2 regions of the Pseudarthrobacter sp. MOO14 genome follow, and region 2 is predicted to be linked to the other one. Evidence: riboswitches for the same ligand, from Rfam matches in the RefSeq annotation. Region 2 holds a riboswitch; the other holds the start of a gene.
What was found. Region 2 has a riboswitch for thiamine pyrophosphate ahead of thiD (bifunctional hydroxymethylpyrimidine kinase/phosphomethylpyrimidine kinase). Riboswitches for the same ligand answer to the same signal wherever they lie in the genome.
Positions count from the first base shown of each region.

Region 1: linked by a shared signal. The riboswitch ahead of AC4EEV_RS09780 (ECF transporter S component) and the one ahead of thiD (bifunctional hydroxymethylpyrimidine kinase/phosphomethylpyrimidine kinase) in region 2 are both predicted to bind thiamine pyrophosphate.

Region 1 is NZ_CM177849.1:2,072,128-2,076,332, forward strand. Features, by position in the region: gene AC4EEV_RS09770 (energy-coupling factor transporter transmembrane component T family protein) at 1-604, opposite strand, end outside; gene AC4EEV_RS09775 (ABC transporter ATP-binding protein) at 601-2,148, opposite strand; gene AC4EEV_RS09780 (ECF transporter S component) at 2,148-2,771, opposite strand; TPP riboswitch at 2,839-2,979, opposite strand; gene AC4EEV_RS09785 (DUF4235 domain-containing protein) at 3,199-3,462, shown strand; gene mnhG (monovalent cation/H(+) antiporter subunit G) at 3,463-3,876, opposite strand; gene AC4EEV_RS09795 (MrpF/PhaF family protein) at 3,866-4,144, opposite strand; gene AC4EEV_RS09800 (Na+/H+ antiporter subunit E) at 4,141-4,205, opposite strand, start outside.
Region 2 is NZ_CM177849.1:496,456-500,660, reverse strand. Features, by position in the region: gene AC4EEV_RS02300 (Rne/Rng family ribonuclease) at 1-2,141, shown strand, start outside; TPP riboswitch at 2,292-2,389, shown strand; gene thiD (bifunctional hydroxymethylpyrimidine kinase/phosphomethylpyrimidine kinase) at 2,397-3,917, shown strand; gene rplU (50S ribosomal protein L21) at 4,182-4,205, shown strand, end outside.

The DNA.
Region 1 (4,205 bases), 1.6 Mb from region 2:
CCTGCACCAGGAGCCCGAAACTTTGGCCCAGGGTCGCCTTCACCCGCTGGACCACGTTGCCGCGCGACCCCACGCCGCGGGCACGCCGGGCCATCCCGATGGTCTGCCATTCCTCGGCCATGAGCCCCACCAGGCGCATCGCCGCCAGGGTTCCCAGGACGAACCGGTGCGGCAGGCGCGCCTTCTGTGCCAGCGCATCGGCAAGGTCCGTCGGATCGGTGCAGCTCATCAGGAGCACCGCCGGAAGGGCGATCGCGAAGCCCCGCAGCAGGAAGCCGATGCCCAGCTGGAGGGAGCCTTCGCTCATGGTCCAGATGCCGGCGTCGAGCAGGATCCTCCCGCTGTCCGGCGCCAGGATGGACGTGCTCCAGCCGCCGATGGCGGCGGCGAGGATCAGCGGCCAGCCCCGCTGCCAGAGCAGGGACACGGTGAGGCCGGCCAGGGGAAACAGGATCAGTTCGAAGACCAGCGCCACGGACGCGGACACCCAGTCGATGGACAGCGCCAGGACCGCGGTGATCATCACGACGGCGGCAAATTTGCTCAGCGGGTTGGCCCGGGCAAGGAGGGCGCGGTTGCCGTCCAGGGTCAGCTGCTGCCTCATGGCGCCACCGGTTCCGTGGCGGCCATCCGCAGCTCGGCCCCGCCCAAAGCCCGGGTGAATTCGGCGTCGTGGGTCACGGACACCACGGCCGTGCCGGCGTCCAGGAGTTCGGAGAGGAACGAGGCCAGCTCCGCCCAGGTGTTGGCGTCCTGCCCGAACGTCGGCTCGTCCAGGACCAGCACCTGCGGGCTGGCGGCCAGGACCGTGGCCACGGACAGCCGACGCTTCTCACCGCCGGACAATGTGTAGGGATTGGCGTCCACCAGCTGGGTGAGCCGCAGCCGCTCCAGCAGTTCCTCCACCCGGTCCTCGCCGTGGCCCAGGTGCCGCGGCCCGAACAGCAGCTCGTCCAACACCTTGCCCGTCACGAACTGGTGCTCCGGTTCCTGGAACACGGTGCCCACCCGTGAGATCAACTGCTCTGCCTTCCACGCGTAGGGGTCGATCCCGGCACCGCGGCTAAGGTCCACGGCGGCCGACACCTTTCCGGACACCGGTTCAAGGAGCCCGGCAAGGGTCAGTGCGAACGTTGATTTTCCGGCGCCGTTCGGGCCGGTGACGGCCAGCGCCTGGCCGGCCCGGACCTGCGCGGCAACACCCTCCTGGACAGGAACCGGCGGAATCTTCCGGAAGCCTTTGCGGCGGGGACGCTCGCGGGAGACCGCCAGGTCTTCGGCTGCAAGCAGGAGGTTGCCGGTTACGGCGGCCGGGATGCCGGACCGGCGGCGGGTGGCCGGCACATACCCCGGCACCCAGACTCCGGCCGCCGTCAGCATGGCCCGGGCCTCGCTGAGCACCCGGTCCGGAGGTCCGTCCAGGAGCACGGCGGGATCCGAGGCGGAGCCCGGCTGCAGGACCACGATCCGGTCCACCAGGTCCTTCCAGACGGAAACCCGGTGCTCCACCACCACCAAAGTGGCCCCGGTCTTGTCGAGGCAGCGTGCCACGGCGTCCCGGACCTCCAGGACGCCGTCCGGGTCAAGGTTGGCGGTGGGCTCGTCCAGCAGGATCAGCCCGGGACGCATCGCCAGGATGCCCGCCAGCGCCAGGCGCTGTTTCTGACCGCCGGAGAGGGCCGACGTCGGGTGGTCCAGCGGGAGGTGGGACAGTCCGACGTCGGCAAGCGCCTCGTGCACGCGCGCCCAGATGGCGTCGCGGGGCACGGCAAGGTTCTCGGCGCCGAAGGCGACGTCGTCCCCTACCCGGGAGAGGACCACCTGCGTCTCCGGGTCCTGCTGCATCAGGCCGGAGCGGCCGCGACGCTCGAGGGGCGGGGCGCCGTCAACCAGCAACGAACCGGACTCGTCCGCATCGCCGGCCTCGCCGTCGTCGTTGATGTCGCCCAGGACCCCGGCGAGGGCATGCAGGAGCGTCGACTTCCCGGCACCCGAGGGACCGAGCAGGAGTACCCGCTCGCCGGGGCGGATATCCAGGTCGAGGGCGTGGACGGCAGGTTTGGCCCTGCCGGCATGCCGCCAGCCCCAGCCGCGGGCCGTGACGGCGGCAGGGCGCACGCCTCCTGCGGCGTCCTGGGAAGGTGCCATCAGGAGAAAACTGGCTCCGTTGCAGCCTTGCGGGACGCGAAGGAACTCAGCACCCCGGTGCGGGCCAGGCCGCGGGTGGCGAGCCAGGACAACGCGCCCGCCAGCACCGCGCCGGACACCGTGGTCAGGACGATATAGGCGAGCTTGTCCGCCCCGGAGTAGGCAATGTTCCAGCCCCACGGTGCGAATGAGTCATTCAGGCCGCAGAAGAAGCCCGCGGCCGCCCCCGCCACGAGGGAGACGGGCAGGTTGAACTTGCGGTAGACGAAGACCGCGAAGATGATTTCCGCGCCCAACCCCTGGATGAAACCGGAGAAAAGGACGGAGGCGCCATACTGGGAACCCATTAGGAGCTCGCCCGTTGCGGCCACGGTTTCGCAGAACAGGGCGGCTCCGGGTTTGCGGATGATGAGCATTCCCAGCACGCCGGGAATCATCCAGCCGCCGGCCAGGATCCCGGTCAGGGGCGGGTAGGCGGCGTTCATGGGGGCCGACAGGGCGGCGGCGCCCTGGTCCCAGGCCCAGAAAATGACTCCGCCGGCGATGGCCACCAGGGCCGCCACCACGATGTCGACGACGCGCCAGGACTTACTGGTGGTCTTCTTGATTGCAGCAGTACTCATGTGATCCTCCTGGGTAACAGGAGGGGAAAGTGGCTCCGGCTGGCGGACTGTTGCCGGTCCGGCCGGACACTTTGAGAACTCGACTCCCTTGCGCCGGTACTAACCGGATCAGGTTCGAGGGTCTGCGGCTGTCCCGCACTCTCAGCGCCCACCTGCGGTTCCCGGCATGGCCAGGTTGTCCGACGGCGGCGCTCCCCTGTCGTTTTTGAATGTTGATGTTCGCGTGTAAATACTGCCCGGTTTGGGCGTGGTCAAGTTTACACCTGGCGGGGGCTGGGCGGCGGCCATGCCGGCTGTTGAACCGGATGTGACCGCGGACCGCCGTCAGCGGGCCCGAGAGGATGCCGGCCATGCCCTTGCCCGGACCGGTCCGGGTGTACGGCTAGGCTGGAGACAGTCCGTTTTCCGCCCGCAAGGAGTACTAGGAATGAACCTCTTCATCAAGCTGCTCGGTACCGCGGTGAGCCTGGGCGCAGGCCTGGTCGGCACCAAGCTCGTCAACACCATCTGGGAAAAGACCACCGGGCAGAAGCCGCCCAGCGGCAAGGGCGAGGACGTGCCCACCAGCCTGCGGTCGGCCTTGACCTTCGCACTGATCTCCGCCTCCGTCAGCGCCATCATCCAGGTCCTGGCCAACCGGGGCACCCAGCGCGCCATCACCCGCTTCGCCAAGACGCAGGACATCGTCTAGCTACTGGCGGTTTTCGCCGTCGTCGCGGTTGTCCGTCAGGGCAGCCTCGGCGGCGGCTTTTTGCACTACGGCCTCAAGCTCATCGGCGGCGAGCAGCTCCCGGTGCAGGTGCTTGGTGCGGTAGCCGGCCCGGCCCACCATGTGCGCGGACACCGGCACCGTGAGCAGCTGGAAGATCCAGGCCACCACCAGGACCGGCCAAACCCACCAGCTGCGCATCTGCAGCCCAATGGCTGCCAGCAGCAGGAACAGGCCCAGGACCTGCGGCTTGGTGGCGGCGTGCATGCGGCTCATCAGGTCCGGGAAGCGGAGCAGCCCGATGGCGGCGCCCAGGGACAGGAGCGCACCCGCCACCATGAACACCGCGGAGGCAAGGTCGATCCACGCGTCCGCGCCGGAAAAGTCAGGATTCATGGGGGTTCACCCTCCGGTCGGCGACGAACCGGGCCACCGTGACCGACCCGATGAACCCAATGATGGAGATGGCCACCACCAGCATCAGGTTGTTCAGGTGCCGGTTCACGGCCATGTCCACGCACAGGGCCCCGCCCAGGATGGCGAGCAGGACATCGGCCGCAAGGACCCGGTCCAGCAGCGAAGGGCCGCGGGCAATCCTGATGATGGCCCCGCCCGCGGCGAGGGAGAAGATGACGGCCGTGACCGCCAGGACAACAGGCATCATGCAGACGCCTCCATTCGGACGGCTTCAAGTTCTTCGGCGGAACCCATGATGCGGATCAGGC
Region 2 (4,205 bases):
TCGGCGTCCTCGAAGACGGCGTCCTGGCCGAGCACTTCGTGTCCAAGACGCAGCAGGACTCGCTGATCGGCAACGTCTACCTGGGCAAGGTCCAGAACGTGCTGCCGTCCATGGAAGCTGCTTTCGTGGACATCGGACGCGGCCGCAACGCCGTGCTGTACGCCGGCGAGGTCAACTGGGAAGCCGTCAACCTCGAAGGCAAGCAGCGCCGGATCGAAAACGCCCTGAAGTCCGGCGACACTGTCCTGGTTCAGGTGACCAAGGACCCTGTGGGCCACAAGGGCGCCCGCCTCACCAGCCAGATCTCCTTGCCCGGACGCTACCTGGTGTACGTGCCCGGCGGCTCCATGACCGGCATTTCCCGCAAACTGCCGGACGTCGAACGCAACCGCCTCAAGCGCATCCTCAAGGACCGCCTCCCCGAACACGCCGGTGTCATCGTCCGCACCGCCGCAGAGGGCGCCTCCGAAGAGGAACTCACGCACGACATCAACCGGCTGCGCGCACAGTGGGAAGGCATCGAAAGCCAGTCCACCTCCACCAAGGTCCTTGCCCCCGAACTGCTGTACGGCGAACCGGACCTGACCATCAAGGTGGTCCGCGACGTCTTCAACGAGGACTTCTCCAAGCTGATCGTCTCCGGCGAGGAAGCCTGGGACACCATCGAGGCCTACGTCACCTACGTCGCCCCGGACCTGGTGGGCCGCCTCGAGAAGTGGACCAAGGACCAGGACATCTTCTCCGCCTGGCGGATCGATGAGCAGATCCACAAGGCACTCGAGCGCAAGGTGTTCCTGCCCTCCGGCGGTTCCCTGGTCATCGACCGGACCGAAGCCATGACCGTGGTGGACGTCAACACCGGCAAGTTCACCGGCAGCGGCGGCAACCTCGAGGAAACCGTCACCAAGAACAACCTCGAAGCTGCCGAGGAAGTGGTGCGCCAGCTGAGGCTGCGCGATATTGGCGGCATCATCGTGATCGACTTCATCGACATGGTGCTCGAATCCAACCGGGACCTGGTCCTGCGCCGCCTCGTCGAGTGCCTGGGCCGCGACCGGACCAAGCACCAGGTTGCCGAGGTCACGTCCCTGGGCCTGGTCCAGATGACCCGCAAGCGCATGGGCACGGGCCTGCTGGAAGTCTTCGGCGAGCAATGCGAGGCGTGTGCCGGACGCGGCGTCGTGACCCATGACGATCCCGTGGAGCACCGCCGCGCCAACATCGTGGCGGCCGAACACCACGTCCAGCGCGCCGACAACCGTCCCGAAGCCCGCGGGGAGGCCCACCGCCCCGACGGACAGCGGACCGATGCCGGCCAGCCCGGTGCACGCCCCGAGCGGAAGCGCCGCCGTGGACGCGGCGGCCAGCAGGCCGAGGCAGTACCGGCGCCGGCAGTGCACGTGCACACTGTGCAGCCGGATCCCAGTGACGCCGAGCGGCACGCCAAGGCTGAAGCCACCCGGCTTGCGTTGGCCAACATCGCCGCGGCGGCCCACGCGGCGCACCTCCACGACGACGAGCTGGCAGCTGCCCGGCACGCGCCGGCGGAGCAGGCTACGGCCCCGCAAGCACCGGTCCAGCCTGCACCGGCAGCTGACGGGGAAAAGCACGACGCCGATACGCACGGGCGTCCCGCGGCGGTCCTGACGTTCGGCGGCGAGAAAGTCCCGCTTCCGTTCGTGGAGCACGCGGAGGAGCAGCAGCCCAAGCCCGCCCTGACGCTGGACCGGCTCGCGGAAGCATTCGCGCACCTCGGCCAGCCGGTTTCCGCCGTCGAGGACGCTCCGAAAAATCCTGCAGCGGCTGAACCGGCAACGGAACAGGCCGCACAGGAGCCCCGGCCGCAGGGCAGCGAAGCCCCTGCGCGGGCCGCGGAAGCACCGGCTGAAAAGGACTACTCCGACCACACGCTGGAGCAGACAAGGCAGCGCAGGCCGCGCCGCCACCGGGCCGCCAGCCGAGCCCAGGGCGCCGCGAACGAAACCGCCGTCCAGCACCATGAGAACGTCCAAGCCGCAACTACCGGGCACTCACACGCAGCCAAGGCCCCCGAGCCCGCGAACCAGCAGCCTGCTGATAGCGGCAAGCGTTCCGAGGAACCCATCATCCTCGGCGTGGGCGTCCCGGCTTCGGAGCTCTAAATTCCGGCAAGCCACGGCGTCGAAAGGTGAAGTCCCCGTCTCGTGGACCATTCCCCCCGAAAGTACAGGGGGAACAGTGCACGGGGCGGGGACTTCCTGCATCTGGCCGCTGTCACCTTTAGCCGGGCACCGCGCCACCGGCTAGGCTGGGAAACCGACACGGGGTGCCGCGCAGAAGGCCGGCTGAGATCCACACCCGTTGAACCTGTCCGGCTAGTACCGGCGAAGGGATGTCTGTTGTCTTCGACCCTCTCCATGCCCCTGCCAAGTGCCTCCACTGACGCCTCCGGCACCCCTGCGGGCCGCGACATCCCACGGGTCCTCTCCATTGCGGGCTCGGATCCATCCGGCGGAGCAGGAGTCCAAGCGGACCTGAAGAGCATTGCAGCGCACGGCGGATATGGCATGGCCGCCATCACGGCACTGACGGCGCAAAATACCCGTGGCGTTGTGGCCGTCCACGTCCCGCCTGCTGCGTTCCTGGCGCAGCAGCTCGATGCCGTCAGCGACGACATCACCATCGACGCCGTCAAGATCGGCATGCTCGGCGACGAAGCGGTGATCCGCACGGTCCAGCAATGGCTCGACAAGGTGCGTCCCGCCGTCGTAGTCCTGGACCCGGTGATGGTGGCCACCAGCGGCGACCGCCTGCTGAAGGAAACCGCCGAAGCCGCCCTCCGCGACCTGCTCCCGCTTGCCCACCTCATCACCCCCAACCTGCCCGAACTGGCCATGCTGGTGGGCGAAGAGCCAGCGGGGGACTGGGAAGGTGCGCTGGACCAGGGCAGGCGCCTGGCGGATGCCACCGGCGCCACCGTCCTGGTAAAAGGCGGACACCTGTCAGGCGAAGGCTGCCCGGACGCCCTGGTGAACACCGCCGGTGTGCTGGCCCGGGACGTGGTGGAAGTGCCCGGCCCCCGCGTCAACACCCGCAACAGCCACGGGACGGGTTGTTCGCTGTCCTCTGCCATGGCCACGGTCCAGGCCCGGTTGGGCGACTGGGAAGGGGCGCTGCGGACGGTCAAGCCCTGGCTGGCCGGAGCGCTTGAGGATTCCGGCAGGCTGGAGGTCGGCCACGGGAACGGGCCCGTGCACCACTTCCACCATGTGCGGCCCCACCTGCCGGAAGGCGGCTTCGCGGCCAGGCTCTGGGCCGAAGCCCGGCAGGACCTGGCGGATATTTACGCCCTGGACTTCATCCAAGGCCTGGTCTCCGGCGAACTGGCGGAAAAGGACTTTGCCTACTATCTGGCCCAGGACGCCCAATACCTCAACGGCTACTCCCGGGTCCTGGCCCGTGCCAGTGCCCTGGCCCCCTCCGAAGAGGAGCAGCTGTTCTGGGCGGGCTCGGCCCGGCAGTGCCTGGAGGTTGAATCGGAACTGCACCGCTCGTGGCTCAGCACCCGGCCCGGGCAGACGGGCCTGGGACCCGTCACCAAGTCCTACGTTGACCACCTCACAGCCGTCTCGGCGTCGGGCAGCTATGCCGTCCTTGCCGCCGCCGTCCTGCCCTGCTTCTGGCTCTACGCCGAGGTTGGCAGGACACTGCACGCCCGGTTCCTCGCGGCGGGCGAACCGGACGGGCACGCGTACGCCGCGTGGCTCCGCACCTATGCCGACGAGGGCTTCGCCGAGGCCACCCGGCAGGCCATCGCCATGGTGGATGCGGCCGGACGGAAGGCCTCCGACCATGAACAGGCCGCCATGGTCACGGCGTTCAAGCAGTCCTGCCGGCTCGAAGTGGAATTCTTCGACGCGCCGCGCATTCACTCCTGACGTCCAACGGCGGCGCCCCGGCTACAATGGATACGCACGGTTGCGGCGCTGCATGCCATGCTGTGGTTACTATCACAGCCGGCCCTCCGGAACCAGCCTCATTTGCGGCTGGAGACGGATTTAGCGTATTCTGGATCTTCGGTGCTTACGCCAACACTTGGGTTATGACCCCACGGCGTTGAGGCACAGCGAGAAACCAGGCTTTTATTGAGTCGGTTCCGCACGCAAATTTTGTTATAAACGTCGAGAGAAGTGAGTTCCCAAGTGGTGTACGCGATTGTCCGCGCA